4 regions of the Paenibacillus sp. JT22N12 genome follow, and region 1 is predicted to be linked to each of the others. Evidence: riboswitches for the same ligand, from Rfam matches in the RefSeq annotation. Region 1 holds a riboswitch; each other region holds the start of a gene.

Region 1 (3,567 bases):
TCTCCGGCACCCATTGCTTGCGGGTCAGCGACCCGGCAACGGCCAGCAGCGCAATCATCGAAATATACCTTCCGAAGAACATGACAAGGCCCGTGGTAATATTCCAGAACGGCGTATTATCTGCGAGTCCCTCAAATCCGGAGCCGTTGTTAGCCGCGGATGAGGTGTATTCATACAGCACCTGCGAGATGCCGTGGAAGCCAGGATTCGTAATGGCCCCTTTTCCAAGATCGGTCAGGAAGGCAATGGCCGTCGGTGCAAGAATGATAAACGGATGCGCCAGAATAGCGATCGCGATCAGCTTCATCTCCCGCGGTTCAATCTTCCTGCCGAGAAACTCCGGCGTTCGCCCGACCATCAGACCGCAGATGAAAACGGCAAGAATGGCATACATCAGCATATTGACCAGCCCTACGCCTTTACCGCCGAATACGACGTTAAGCATCATCTCTGCAAGCGGTACAAGACCGCCTATCGGTGTGAGCGTATCGTGCATGTTATTGACCGATCCCGTTGTCGCCGCCGTCGTAACCGCTGTGAACAAGGACGATTGGGCAATCCCGAAGCGTACTTCTTTACCTTCCATGCTGCCCTGTGAAGCATCAATGCCAAGCCCGTTCATGACAGGATTCCCGCTTTTCTCAGCCGAATAGACGACAGAGAGGAATACAAGGAACAGGATCATCATGGCCGAGAAAATAACCCAGCCCTGCTTGCGGCTTTTTGCGAACCTGCCGTACATGAAAGGCAGAGCCGCAGCCAGCATCCACATCGACAAAATCTCGATGACATTCGTAAGTGGTCTCGGGTTCTCGAACGGATGCGCCGAGTTGACGCCGAAGAACCCGCCTCCGTTGGTGCCCAGATGCTTGATCGATTCCAATGAAGCTACAGGTCCGATTGCGATCTGCTGGGTCGCGCCTTCCAGAGTGGTTACGGACAAGGTGGGATCAAGCGTCTGCGGCACCTGCAGGCCGACCAGCACCAGGGTGACGATAATCGCCAGCGGGAAAAAGACCCGCGTGTGCGCTTTGACGAAGTCCTCGAAGAAGTTACCTACCGTTTTGCCTTTGCTTGTGATTCCCCTCACGAATGCGACTGCAACCGAGAAGCCGGTCGCCGCCGACGTGAACATCATCATCATGATGACCGCCATTTGCGTGAAATACGACAGCCCGCTTTCACCGCTGTAATGCTGCAGGTTCGTATTGGTCATGAAGCTGATTATCGTATTCATGATGAGCGTGGGCTCCATATCGCCGATTCCGTTCGGATTTAGCGGCAGCCCGCTCTGCACCCGAAGCAGCACATAGCTGATGGCTACGAATATGAAGTTGATGGTAACAAAGCTGATGGCGTACTTCTTCCAGCTCATCCCTGCCCTGTTCTTCAGCCCCATGATCATAAAAATCACTTTCTCCACCGGACCGAACACCTTGTCTGTGCGGTTAGGTTCATTCGAGAATACATGATACAAATAATTCCCGAGCGGTTTGGCGATCAGCATCAGAACGCCGATCACAATAATAATTTGCAATATGTCCATAGCCGTTCCTCCTTGGGGCTTAATCGACTCTCAAGCTCATTTAAAATTTCTCCGGATGAAGCAGGGCATACACCAGGTAGATCAGCAACGCGCCTGTAAAAATCAATACCAGCGTCATAAGCGTTCTCCCTCCGTCTCGTCGATCGATTTGTCGCACCAGACCAAGAATCCAGCGATAACAAGGAAAGAGGCGATCAAAGTCAAAATCATCCATACATCCAACATAACAGCACTCCCTTTATGGTTGATCATTCAGGCGGCTGAGCAAGAACCCGACATCTCCGGATTGCGTGCGCACAATATAGGCAGCCCCGAGCTTTTTATAAATAACCTCGGGATGCCATACCGTCGTAATAACGGTAATCTCCTGGCAGGACCAGTTGGCCATGAGCTGCAGATACTGACAGCTGAGCGGCAGGCTCGACTCAAAAATATAAACGCGTCCGATCGAAAATTGGGGAGCCGCTCCCGCTTTGCTGCGGGTCGTGTTCACTCGGATAATTTCATTAACGCCCAGTTCCCGCAGCAGCTTTTCTTCCCTCCTATTATTCGTGAGGGCAACCACAGGCTGCTGTTTGTAGAGCAGCAGCCGTACGAATTTTCTCCCTGCCTCAGTCGATGCAGCCACCAATATGGGCCGTTGTTCCATACTTTTCTCCTCCAAATTCAGGGAAGAAGGCAACAAAAAAGAAGCCTTAGGAAAAGAGTAACCTTTACCTGCGGCTTCTTTGACCATGACAAACGTCCTGATCGCTCGCGATAAGTGTTGCCTCTCCCGGTACGCTTACGAGGTTAGCTGTCGGATTCGGGCATGAGAGTAGCCCTACGCCCGGCATTTTGGAATGCCGGATGATTCACCCCGTGACCGTCGCCTTCGTCCCGATGGACGAGGACGGTCGTTGGTTCCCCCGTTACTGCAGCTGCTGCGCAATATTCAGCGAATGAAACAAAACAAGATTTATACAAAAATCTATACAACAAAAAACCGCAGAGGCACGTGACGCTCTGCGGTCGAATTTAATCGATCACTTCGTTCACCATTCCTCTCTCCACCTGCGCTTACGAGGTTAGCTGTCGGATTCGGGCGGTGAGAGTCGCCCTACGCTGCATGAGTTTCATGACACTCCTGCAACGATTCACCCCTGCGCTGTACGATCCGACTCTCACATCGGATACCAACAACGCCTCTATGGTTCCCCCGCTTTCCACCCGAAGGCGGAAACTCAGCGATCAAAAAAATGGATATATGCTGTTAAGCACGATATGAATCATACTCCCAGCCGTACGGCGTGTAAAGCATGTCCAGAACAGCTATGGGCACAAATAACGCCGCTGGACATATTTTCAAGCGCTTTCAGAGGATCAATGCTTCTTTATGCTCTGTATATCGCGGTATTTCGCCGTTTTTCTTTATCTCCGCTTAAAATGAAACCCGGCCCTTCGGTAGCTTATATGAAGAATGGAGCAGCGTATTAGCAACATGAAGAGGGAACGAGCAATTGCGCAAAATGACTGGTTTTAGCCGCTTATTTTCACTTTAAATGAAAAATATGGCGTTATGAAGTGTTTATCAGGCTGCGGATCGTTTTACAGAAGAAAAGGAACGGAATATGATAAATGGCAAGCCTGATTACGGCTATCATTTATTCGCTGAGTGCTTCCAAAGGAAGCAGCGGGGGAACCATGTGAGCGTCTGGGACTTCTGGCGTTCAAGGGGTGAATCCGGATGCCTGACGGCTCTGGAAGGGCGGCTCTCTCGTCCGAATCCGACAGCTAACCTCGTAAGCGAAAAAAGGGAGAGAATTTAAAGATGTCTGTTCAAACCGTTGACCCACTGCCCAAAGCTGACCCGCTGCCTGAACCGGAACTCCGCCTGCAGATCGTTCAAGTCAAAAGGATGGAACTGTTTATTGTGGCCCTCAATGAAAACAAAATGACCCGTTATCAGGTCATCCTGTTTCTGACCACAAACGCCGGACAGGCATGGAGCGATATGGTGCTGGAAAATTGGCAAAAGCCCG
Region 2 (3,567 bases), on a different contig from region 1:
TGCATCAATTGGTTGATCAGTCGCGGATAGGCGTCTTTCTTTTTCATGAAGATCAAATTTCGTATGTCAATCCGTGTCTGGCGGAGATGTTCGGATACTCCCGTGAGGAAATTATCGGTATGCAGCCCAAGGATCTGGTCTTCGAGGAAGACCGGGCATTTTTCAAAGACAAGATCAGCCGTCGGTTGAGAGGGGAAGGCAGGGGCGCCCGCAATTGGCTCAGAGGGCTCAGGAAGGACGGAAGTCTGTTCTACTATGAAGCCAAGGGATTACTGGTCGAGTATGATGGCCGCCCCGCACTGGTTGGTACGCTGACGGATGTCACCAGTACGATAAAAGCAGATGAAATTTTACGCGAGCATGAACTCAGGTATCAGCGCCTGATCAAATACTTGCCTGAACCCATCGTCGTTCATGACGGGGAAACGATTTTATATACGAATAATGCCGGCCTCCTCCTTTTTGGCGCCACCAGGGTTGAGGAATTATTTACCGTTACCTATATGGATTTGATTCATGCCGATTACCGGCAAATGACGAGCGAACGCATGAGCTTGCTGCTGGCCTCGGATGAACCTTTGGACTTTATGAAATCCAAAATCGTCAGCCTTGATGGAAGGATCATCGATGTAGAGGTTTCCGGCATCCGGATTCATAATTTTCAGGGACGCCCCTTTGTTGTGCAAAGCGTGTTTCGTGATTTGACGGAGCGCAAAAGAGAGGAAGAAGCGATTATCCGGTCAGAGAAGCTGTCGGTAGCAGGTCAGATGGCGGCGGGAATCGCTCACGAAATCCGAAACCCTTTAACCTCCTTAAAGGGTTTTACGCAGTTTCTAAAAACAAAGGTAAGCGACCATCATGAATATTTCAATATTATGCTTGCGGAGCTGGACCGGATCAATACAATCGTGCAGGAATTTATGGCGCTGGCCAAGCCCCAGGTCAAGCAGTTCAGCCAGCATAATCTGGCCTCCATATTGGAGAATGTGATTACGCTGCTGGAAACGCAGGCGATTATGAACAATGTCGAGATGAAAAAGGATTTTGCCGCGAAGATGCCGACGGTATATTGCGATGAGAATCAGCTCAAGCAGGTATTTATCAATTTGATGAAAAATGCCATAGAGGCGATGCCAAGCGGAGGAGATTTATCCATTACCCTGAAGGAGGGGGACGCGGGTATGCTCATTGTCCGCATTCAAGATCAAGGGGTGGGAATCCCCAAGGATAAGCTTGAGCGTCTAGGCAGCCCCTTCTACTCGACCAAAAGCTCCGGTACCGGGCTTGGACTCATGATTTGCTTGCGCATTATTGAAGCCCACCGCGGTACGCTGAAATTTGAAAGCGAGGAAAGCAGCGGTACAACCGTCACAGTTGAGCTGTCTGCCTTTGAATGGGAGACAGAGGGATAAACGAATGGCGTTCATCCCGTTATTGTTCGCGGCTGGACCTATTTACCAGTGTATTTGGGGGATAGAATTATGGTATCCTTTAACGCGAGCCGAAACTTATCGTACGGGGGATCTTTATGAGGCAGCAAACAGATGCTTTCAGCAAGCAATAATCTGTTTCCTGCCTCGCGGAATATTATCCGAGCCAGTCGAAATGGCAGGGTGAAAATCCGCTGGGGGTGAATCGCTTTGGAGCGGGCATATCCGCTTTGGCGTAGGGTTGAACTCCTCAATCCGAATCCGACAACTAACCTCGCAGGCCGCATGCACAAACAGGCATACTTAACCAATCGGAAGAGAGGCTGCCTTGTTTGAGCGATGACGGAGTTTGAAGACAGTTCTGTATCAGAACATGCCTATAAACCCGTAAATAAAAGGAGGACATTTGTTTTGGTAAATGCAAAATGGAAAAAAGGCGCGGCAGCAGCTGTACTTGGATTGGCAATTCTTGCCCATGCAGGGGCGGCAAACGCTGCAGCGGTTTACAAGGCAAAACACAATGATACCTTCTGGACGTTGTCCAAGCAATTCGGTGTGCAGCTTGATCAGCTGGTGAAAGCGAATCCAGGCGTGGACCCGTCCAATATTTATGCGGGCTTGTCCATTACAGTGCCGGGATCGGCAGCGAAAAAAACGGCAGCAGCTCCGAAAACCGCGGCGGTCAAGGCGATTAAAATGGAATCCACGGCCAAAGCGCTGCCGAAAAATACCGTGACAGTCAACGGACTGGCCTACAACTATACAGATGTTGTACAAGCCAAAGCAAGCGCCTATACAGCTGATGAATCCGAGAACGGCTGGGGCCCGGTTGACTATTACGGCAACCCGCTCAAGCTGGGTACGATCGCAGTTGATCCCAACCGTATTCCGATGGGAAGCAAGGTGTATATCACCGGTTACGATCATGACGGTTTGCCTGTTGGCGGCATGATGGCCGTAGCGACAGATATGGGGAGCGGGATCAAAGGGGATCGCATTGATATCTTCGTACCGCAATCGCAGGAAAAAGCCCAGAAGTTCGGGTTTCAATATGTAAAGGTTTTTGTTCTTGGCAAATCATAATACTTCAATATAATCGATCATAAATGAGCGGCGCCCCATTGCAGGGGCGCCGCTTGGTGGTTTCAGGGCTTTACGCTTCGTGCAGCCGGCTCTCCAAGCAGCTCGGGGAGCGTAACCATTTGATAGCCTTTGCTGCGGAGCAGCTTGATCAGTTTGGGCAGCGCCTCTAATGTTCCCGATAGATCCTGACCGATGCCTCCGCCTGCATGCTGAAGAATAATGGAGCCGGGCTGCAGGGTTTTCTTGATGTTAAACAATATCGTACTGCTGTCGATGCCCCGCCAGTCGACAGAGTCGACATCCCAGTTGACGGCAATATAACCGTTTTGCTTCATCCACTCAATTTGCCCGGGCAGTACTTCCCCATAGGGCGGTCTGATTAATCTGGGACTATATCCGGCGAGCGGACGCAATATGGCGTCAGTATTGCGGATCTGCTGCTGGAAGGCAAACAGGGAAATACGCGAGAATACCGCATGGTTATAGGAATGGTTGCCGATTACATGCCCTTCCCTGCCAATGCGCCTGACTATGGACGGATAAGAAGCGGCGCGCGATCCGACTACAAAAAAAGTCGCCCTGACTTTATGGCGGGCCAATATATCAAGCACCTTGGACGTGTAGCGGGGATCAGGCACATCGTCAAAGGTAAGCGCAACCTTCCTCTCCTTGCGCGGGCCGCCAATAACGAAGGTCCCGGGATAACGCTGCTGCAGATCTACCCAGGATGTGGCGTCACGGCGCGAAACTTTCTTTTTCTTCTGCTGGCCTGTCTCTCTGCTCTGGAAGGAAGGCTCGCTGAAGCCGGGTATGTTAAGCGGCAGGATGCCGGGCTCGTCCTGAAGTTGAATATGTAAGGAAGCTGGGAGCTTATCAAGCGGAGCAGCATGAAGTCTCCGCACCGGATCAAGTAAGCCGGAGATTATCATGACTGCGAGGAGGATAAGAACAGTTTTTCGTATCAAGCGAACGCAATGATTATTCCGCAGCATGTAAACCCTCCATATTTTGATAAATGACAAGCCTTTCTTTCTTGCGCTTTATTCATTGTGCC
Region 3 (3,567 bases), on a different contig from region 1:
CACTGAGACTGCCGTACTCTTTGCCGCCAGGCTTTGCAGCCATCCGCTCCGCCACTTCCTTCTGAATCATAACCACAATATGCTCAAGCGGCAGCTTTTCCTCAAGCAGCTTCATAAGAATCGGCGTTGTCACATAATAGGGCAGATTTGCCACTACGCTGACTCCGCTTAACCCCGCAAAATGCTTCTCAATCAGCTCGCCCAGGTTCAGCTTCAGCACATCTCCATGCACAACATGAACATTAGGGCGATCAGCGAGCACATCCCTTAGAATCGGAATAAGCCTGTTGTCGATTTCCACTGCGGCAACGCGCCCGGCTTGCTCGGCAAGCTGCTGGGTCAAGGCTCCGATGCCCGGCCCGATCTCCAGAGCTCCTTTTGTTTCGTCCAGCCCTGCTGCCGATACGATTTTTTGCAATATATTTTGATCAATCAGAAAATTTTGTCCCAGACTTTTTTTGAAGGAAAATCCGTATTTGGCAATGATGTCGCGTGTGCGTCTTGGCGAAGCTACATCCTCATGCACGTTTGGACCACTCATTCAAGACTTGCCCCTTTCGCTGCTCTCTTGCTCCATCGCTGTCAATGCCAGCTCAAATTCCTCGCGCGTAATTCGGAACATGGAGCAACGCTTAAAAAACTGCTTGCCGTTCGCATAGCCGATGCCGAGCAAATTGCCCATCTTCAGACGCCTCTCCGAAGCGTTCGCGTGCACAAGAAGACCTGCCCGCATAAGATCGTCCCAGGTGATCTCGGGCTGGCTTGTCCCTTCGCCGCTGCCCGCTTCCGTACGCACATTGGCGAGCGCTCTTCGAATCGCTTCGGGCGAGGCGTTCTCGACGCCGATATCCCCCTTGTAGCTTGCATCCTCCTGGGGGAGAAAAGCATGCTTGCAGCCGGGCACACGCTGCGCAACAATTTTCCGGATGCGCTCCCCTGCATGATCCGGATCTGTAAATATAATAACTCCGCGGCGCTGCTGTGCGAGCTCCACCCTGCGCAAAACATCCGCGCCGATGGCCGAACCGCCGGTTTCGATCGTTTCCGCTTCAACTGCCCGCTTGATGGCCACGGTATCGTCCTTGCCCTCAACTACGATTATTTCCTTAATCATGCCGTCCATCCATTCCCTTCAGACAAACATACAAAAGAAGAGGCAATCGCCTCTTCTTATAATGGCATATTTATGTTTAAAATACGATATGAATGAGGTAAACCCTTATTAAAGGAGTTAAGTCCCAAGGTTAAATTGCCTCCGGCTTATTCGGCCCGAGCACATAAACTGTGTATCCTCGTTTGAGACCAAACTTCTCAGCATAAGACTCACTTTCAAAATAAACATCGATTTTTTTGCCTTTGACGGCACTGCCCGTATCTTCCGCTCTGCGGAAACCGATACCCTCAATGTAGACCCACCAGCCGATGGGAATAACCTTCGGGTCAACCGCGATAGTTCTTCCCTCTTGAACCGTCGCACCTGATGCCGTTATCCCATATTGCGGATGACTCTTTGACTTGCCCGTTGATGAAACGCCCGCAGCGTAAGCGGTCAGCGTTACATTCTTCAAAATCTGTTTAGGCTTCAGCTTGTCGCCCCGCTTGGTCGTTACTGTAGAAGAGCCCGCCTTCGCCGAGAGCGTAACTACATTCGTTTCCGGTTTCTTGGTACCGACAGCCACCACTTTATCGACCGACTCCGCTTTCGTCAGCTTGGTAACCATAATCTGGGACACAAGCACCCCATCCGCATATACGTTCTCAAACTGTTTGACTACTTTGCCTTCATTGCCGTTCTGAATAAGCTTCAGTTTGCCCTGCTCGAGCTTGGGGTCTTCCTTCTTCACGACCGAAAAGGGAACAGTGTAAGCTTTCTCAGACATTTTCTTCTCGATCCGTGTGACCGTTACACTCATGTTGGACTTCACTCTGTCCTCCAGGGCAGGCCATACTTTATCTTGATTGCGTATCAGTATATCCGCTTGATCGATCACTGCCTTAACCGTTCTTTCTGTCGTGTACAACGTTCTTACCTTGCCGTCTGCCTTCACATGGACCGGTACCGCTTGGTCAATGACGATGCGGTCGCCGTCCTTTATTCCCCCGTTAAGAGGTAAGGACACCTTGTCATACTGCCCTATCGTGATGGCTTGTTCATCCAGTAGGCGTTGAAGGACCCATTGTTTTGTCGAAACAATGGTTTCTTGTCCGTTCACTACTACGGAGACGTGCTTGTCAGCCGTTCCGTACAACAACACCAGAAACATGAAAGTCATAGCGATTGAGATCAGAGCGCTCAGTAATATTAAACGCACGTTCTCATGCTTCCATCGCAATGCGAAAGACATGCTGGATGATCGTTTACCATGGGTATCCTTAAGCTGGAGTGCGCCCACTTCTTCGGTCCTCCTTCATAGCCCCGCCGCCTAGTTACATGATTGCCTTTGACGGTTCTATTGTTTTTGTTGGCGTGATTGCACGCCACTCCTCATTTCCAACCTCGACCTCCATGCTAAACCCTATGTCGTCTTTTTACGCAATATTCAAAATAAAAGAAGCCGACGACGACAGAGGATCTGTTTCGTGGCTTCCCAGATGACGACGGGACATGGATTAAATGCACGAGGTTGATCTCTCTTATAACACTATTACGCTGGCGAGGTTAGCTGTCGGATTCGGGCGAGAGAGTCGCCCTATTCATGGCTGGCATGTCTACCACATGCTTCCATAAAATTCACCCCAAGAAGAATTCAACATTTACTGCCCTTCGTCCGATACGAAGTGTATCAATGTTTGGTTCCCCCGCTCTCCGACTTCGGAGATTAAGCGATATTTTGGAAAAGGAATGCAAGTTTTGAAGCTCTGAGATGAATGATACCGCCTTTTGCTGCTCATTGTAAAGAAGAGATTAATCGCGATTTTAACGAATTTTAAGGAAAATCACGTGAAAAACTGCCAATTTACTGACTCAAAATTAGTTTTTTCACTCGAAATGTCTTGATTGCTGCCTCTTATAGCCCTTTTTCTTTAAAAGCAAAACAATTCTGAGCATTCTCTGTCGTAATTTTCGAGATTTCTTCTACAGATTTCCCTCTAATTTCGGCAACCGTTTCTGCTACAAGACGGACAAAAGCGGGCTCGTTTCGTTTCCCCCTGTAGGGGTGGGGAGCTAAATAAGGAGCATCGGTCTCGATCAAAATACGGTCAAGCGGGACCTGTGCAAGCACCTCTTTGGGAACACGCGCGTTCTTGAATGTGAGCGGTCCACCGAACGAAATATAGAAATTCATGTCGAGGCATTGTTTCGCCGTCTCCCAGCTGCCTGAGAAGCAGTGCATGACTCCGCCCACATCTTTGGCATTCTCCTCTTTCAGTATATGAAGCACGTCCTCATGCGCCTCCCGGTTATGAATCGAAATGGGCATCTTCTTCTGCCGCGCAAGCTGGATCTGCTCCCGGAAAACACGCTGCTGAACGTCCTTCGGAGACGTATCCCAGTGATAATCCAAGCCTATTTCGCCGATTCCGACAACTTTGGGATGATCGCAAAGCGATGCAATCCAGTCCAGG
Region 4 (3,567 bases), on a different contig from region 1:
TGATGCGCGACACGAATGCCCATATCCCGCTCCGGATAGACTACGCGGTCCACCCCGATTTTCTCCAGCACCCGACCATGCAGCTCGCTCATCGCCTTGGCCACGACCTTCTTCACGCCCAGGTCCTTAAGCAAAATAGTCGTCAGAATGCTCGCTTGAATATCATCGCCGATAGCGACAACACCACAGTCAAAATTGCGTACGCCAAGCGACCGCAGCACTTCCTCGTCCGTTGATTCCGCCACGACGGTATGCGTCAGATGCTGACTCATATCCTGAACGGCTTCCTCGTCCTTATCAATGCCGAGCACTTCATATCCAAGCTCCACTAATTCCCTGGCCAAACTTGAACCGAAGCGGCCAAGTCCGATAATGACGAACTGATGATTCTTCATCGTGTAATAATTTCCCCTATCCAATAATAATTTTGCCTTCCGGATGACGATATAATTCTTTCTCCGCACGCGGCCCAAGCGCATAGGCAAGTGTCAGAGGACCCAGCCTGCCGGCAAACATGGTCAAGCAGATAATAATCTTGCCAATCGTGGTGAGCTCCGGTGTAATGCCAAGCGTCAAGCCTACCGTACCGAAGGCTGATGTCGTCTCGAACAGGATTTTCAAGAAGGCCTGATCCTCAGTCGTGGACAGCACCATGGTGACGACAATGACAAGAGAAAGCGATAACAAAGTAATGGTCAATGCTTTGAAAATGCGCTCACGGGCAAGACGGTAGCGAAACAGCACAATATCTTCCCTGCCCCGGATCATGGCAATAACCGCACCGATTAGAGTCGTGAAGGTTGTGGTCTTGATTCCGCCCCCTGTAGAACCCGGCGAAGCGCCGATGAACATCAGGATAATGGTCAGGAACTGCGTGGCCTGCCTGAGCGAGGCAAGGTCAAGCGTATTGGCGCCTGCTGTACGCGGAGTAACCGACTGGAAGAAGGAGGCCAGTATTTTGCCGCCCCAATGAAGGGAACCGAGTGTCCTGGCATTGGTGAACTCGAATATAAAAACAACAACCGTTCCGAATACAATCAGAAAGCCGGTCATAGACAGTACTACTTTGGAATGAAGCGAAAGTTTCTTATTATTGCGATATTCAACGAGATCCGAGATAACAATAAAACCGATCCCGCCTGTTATGATCAGCAGCATCGTCACGATATTGACCAAAGGATCATCAACATACTCCGTAAGGCTAACATACGGAACCCCGAACTGGCCGAATAAATCGATGCCCGCATTATTAAAGAATGAAATCGCGTGAAAAATGCCAAAATAAACTGCCTTGCCAAGCGGCATGTCAAACGACCAGCGGATGGCAAAAAGGACAGCGCCGACCAGCTCAATGGTCAACGAGTACAAAATCACTTTGCGTATGAGACGCACAATGCCTTCCATGCTGGTCTGGTTCATCGCCTCCTGCAGAATGAGCCGCTCCTTCAGCGATATACGCTTGCGTAGAACAAGAGCGAACAAAGTGGCCATGGTCATAAAGCCGAGACCGCCAAGCTGAATCAGCATCATAATAATGATTTGGCCGGGAACCGAATAGTGGCTGCCTGTATCCACAGTCACGAGGCCCGTCACACACGTTGCCGTAGTTGCTGTAAATACCGCGTCGATAAATGGCGTCGGCAAGCCCTCCCGCGAGGCGAAGGGCATGGAAAGCAGCAAGCCTCCAAGCAAAATAATGAACGCAAAGCCCGTTACCAATATACGGGGCGGCGACCATCTGTAAACATTGAAAAAAGATAGCATCGTAGGATTTGTCCCACCCCTCCTGGCTGATTTGCGCGCACAAAAAAAGCACTGGGAGCCCAAGTGCCAATGCGTTTGAGTCCTGTTCCACGAAGCCTGCGAGGTTAGCTGACGGATTCGGGCTTGAACAGCTGCCCTATTCACAAGCAGTTCAAAATTACGCTGCTTGTTGAAATTCACCCCGTGCTGTCCTTTAATGAAATCGCATAAGCTTAAGCGACCCGTTCAAGACAGCTGTATGGTTCCCCCGTTTTCATTTCGAAATTCGGCTTTTCATATGCAATTGATACACATTATAGTTGCATTGTTCTGGAAAAAACAAACGACAATTAAGGAGGAAAGCAACCGTTTTCAGGCAAAAAAGACGACCCTCGGGTCCAAATCGGCACATCCTGTTCATTATTGTCCATTTAACTCGACCACAAAACGTATTTGCGAGCATTCGCATGGATATTACCGAGACAACTATGATAAGGTAGATGTATGCGGTTTACTGCTTGTATATTGAGATTAGAGGTGCAAACATGAATGATTATCAGCTGCGGCCCAACTGGAAATTCTATGCATGGTTAGGCGTTATTGGCATTGTTATTTATTTGCTCGTACAAGTTGTACCGCAAACCTCTGAGTCTTTTTTTGACTCGGGCAGCAAGAAGGTAATCGCCAAAAGCAAAGCCGAGCAGATTGCTGAGGATTTTGCCCTGCAGCAATTCAAGCAGCTGCCGGAGAGCATTCATGCGGTCCACCAATCCGATTCGATGCTTTACGGTTATCTGTCCAAGGAGAAGCAGACCGACACCTATGACAAAAAGTATGACAGCCGCTTCCCCACCGACACTTTCCAGGTCACGGCGGCGATGCCTGACGGCAGCCAGATTTTTATTTATGTGCATATGCAGGAAGCCAAGGTCGTCGGCTGGAACCAATACAAGGAGATCCATACCACTATACCGCAAGCAACCCAGATAAGCGACGCTGCCATGAAATATGCCGTCTCCCAAGGATTTAAAGCGAATGAACTAAGCGTGACCAAGGCAGACCCGGAAACAGGCAGGATCTCGTACAAGGTTAACGGCTATACGATCGGAGAATCGCAGCTGATGCTTGCGATGAGAACAGAGAGAACAAGTGATGGAGCGCTCATCATTGCCGAATACAAGCCCGGCTTCACGGTTCCGGCCAGTTATTCGAGCTATGTCCAGGCCCAGCAGAAGCTTGCTTCTTTCCTGTCCCTGCTCGGCAGCATTCTGCTTTCCTTTGTCCTGTTCGTCATTGCAATCGTCTATGCCGCGCTTTACCGCAAGCATTCCTCGTTTACACGCGGTATTGTACTGACTCTGCTGTTCCTCGTTATGTACTTGGCGAATGACTTCAATCTCATGGACGGTCTGCTGGCGAGCGCCGGCGAGGACCCTAATGCGATGGCCTACGCGGCCATTAATGTCGGCATTACCTGTGTCGTCACGATTGTGATGGGCATTGCCGTTTATTTCTCCCTTGTCGGCGGCGACGCCCTGTGGAACTCAATGGGCAAACGTATGTGGCCGCGAATGGGCGAGGAGGGTTATGGCGATCATGTATGGCGCAGCATGTGGCTCGGTTATCTGATTGCTTTCCTGCTGCTGGGACTGCAGACCGTCATCTTCATCGTGCTGGTGAATGTTACCGGCGCATGGTCAACCTCGGATGTCACGCAGTCTCCATACAACCTGGGCATTTTGTGGATCTTCCCCATGCTGGCCTGGTGCGCCGCCATTTCGGAGGAGGCTTTGTACCGTTTTTTCGGAATCGGCCTTTTCAAAA

What was found. Region 1 has a riboswitch for cyclic di-AMP ahead of AC0YOA_RS19885 (hypothetical protein). Riboswitches for the same ligand answer to the same signal wherever they lie in the genome.
Region 2: it holds a riboswitch for cyclic di-AMP, as region 1 does, so the genes downstream of both, AC0YOA_RS05850 (3D domain-containing protein) here and AC0YOA_RS19885 (hypothetical protein) in region 1, are expected to answer to the same signal.
Region 3: it holds a riboswitch for cyclic di-AMP, as region 1 does, so the genes downstream of both, AC0YOA_RS35705 (ubiquitin-like domain-containing protein) here and AC0YOA_RS19885 (hypothetical protein) in region 1, are expected to answer to the same signal.
Region 4: it holds a riboswitch for cyclic di-AMP, as region 1 does, so the genes downstream of both, AC0YOA_RS06290 (TrkH family potassium uptake protein) here and AC0YOA_RS19885 (hypothetical protein) in region 1, are expected to answer to the same signal.

What each region holds. Positions count from the first base shown of each region.
Region 1 covers NZ_JBWDNU010000005.1:120,939-124,505, forward strand. The annotation lists gene kdpA (potassium-transporting ATPase subunit KdpA) at 1-1,546, opposite strand, end outside; gene kdpF (K(+)-transporting ATPase subunit F) at 1,587-1,664, opposite strand; gene AC0YOA_RS19885 (hypothetical protein) at 1,785-2,195, opposite strand; cyclic di-AMP (ydaO/yuaA leader) riboswitch at 2,312-2,496, opposite strand; cyclic di-AMP (ydaO/yuaA leader) riboswitch at 2,588-2,785, opposite strand; cyclic di-AMP (ydaO/yuaA leader) riboswitch at 3,185-3,349, shown strand; gene AC0YOA_RS19890 (hypothetical protein) at 3,357-3,567, shown strand, end outside.
Region 2 covers NZ_JBWDNU010000002.1:51,014-54,580, forward strand. The annotation lists gene AC0YOA_RS05845 (PAS domain S-box protein) at 1-1,412, shown strand, start outside; cyclic di-AMP (ydaO/yuaA leader) riboswitch at 1,490-1,728, shown strand; gene AC0YOA_RS05850 (3D domain-containing protein) at 1,842-2,513, shown strand; gene AC0YOA_RS05855 (polysaccharide deacetylase family protein) at 2,576-3,505, opposite strand.
Region 3 covers NZ_JBWDNU010000020.1:57,297-60,863, forward strand. The annotation lists gene rsmA (16S rRNA (adenine(1518)-N(6)/adenine(1519)-N(6))-dimethyltransferase RsmA) at 1-541, opposite strand, end outside; gene rnmV (ribonuclease M5) at 542-1,114, opposite strand; gene AC0YOA_RS35705 (ubiquitin-like domain-containing protein) at 1,245-2,393, opposite strand; cyclic di-AMP (ydaO/yuaA leader) riboswitch at 2,634-2,836, opposite strand; gene AC0YOA_RS35710 (TatD family hydrolase) at 3,009-3,567, opposite strand, start outside.
Region 4 covers NZ_JBWDNU010000002.1:141,093-144,659, reverse strand. The annotation lists gene AC0YOA_RS06295 (potassium channel family protein) at 1-395, opposite strand, end outside; gene AC0YOA_RS06290 (TrkH family potassium uptake protein) at 412-1,764, opposite strand; cyclic di-AMP (ydaO/yuaA leader) riboswitch at 1,843-2,045, opposite strand; gene AC0YOA_RS06285 (CPBP family intramembrane glutamic endopeptidase) at 2,289-3,567, shown strand, end outside.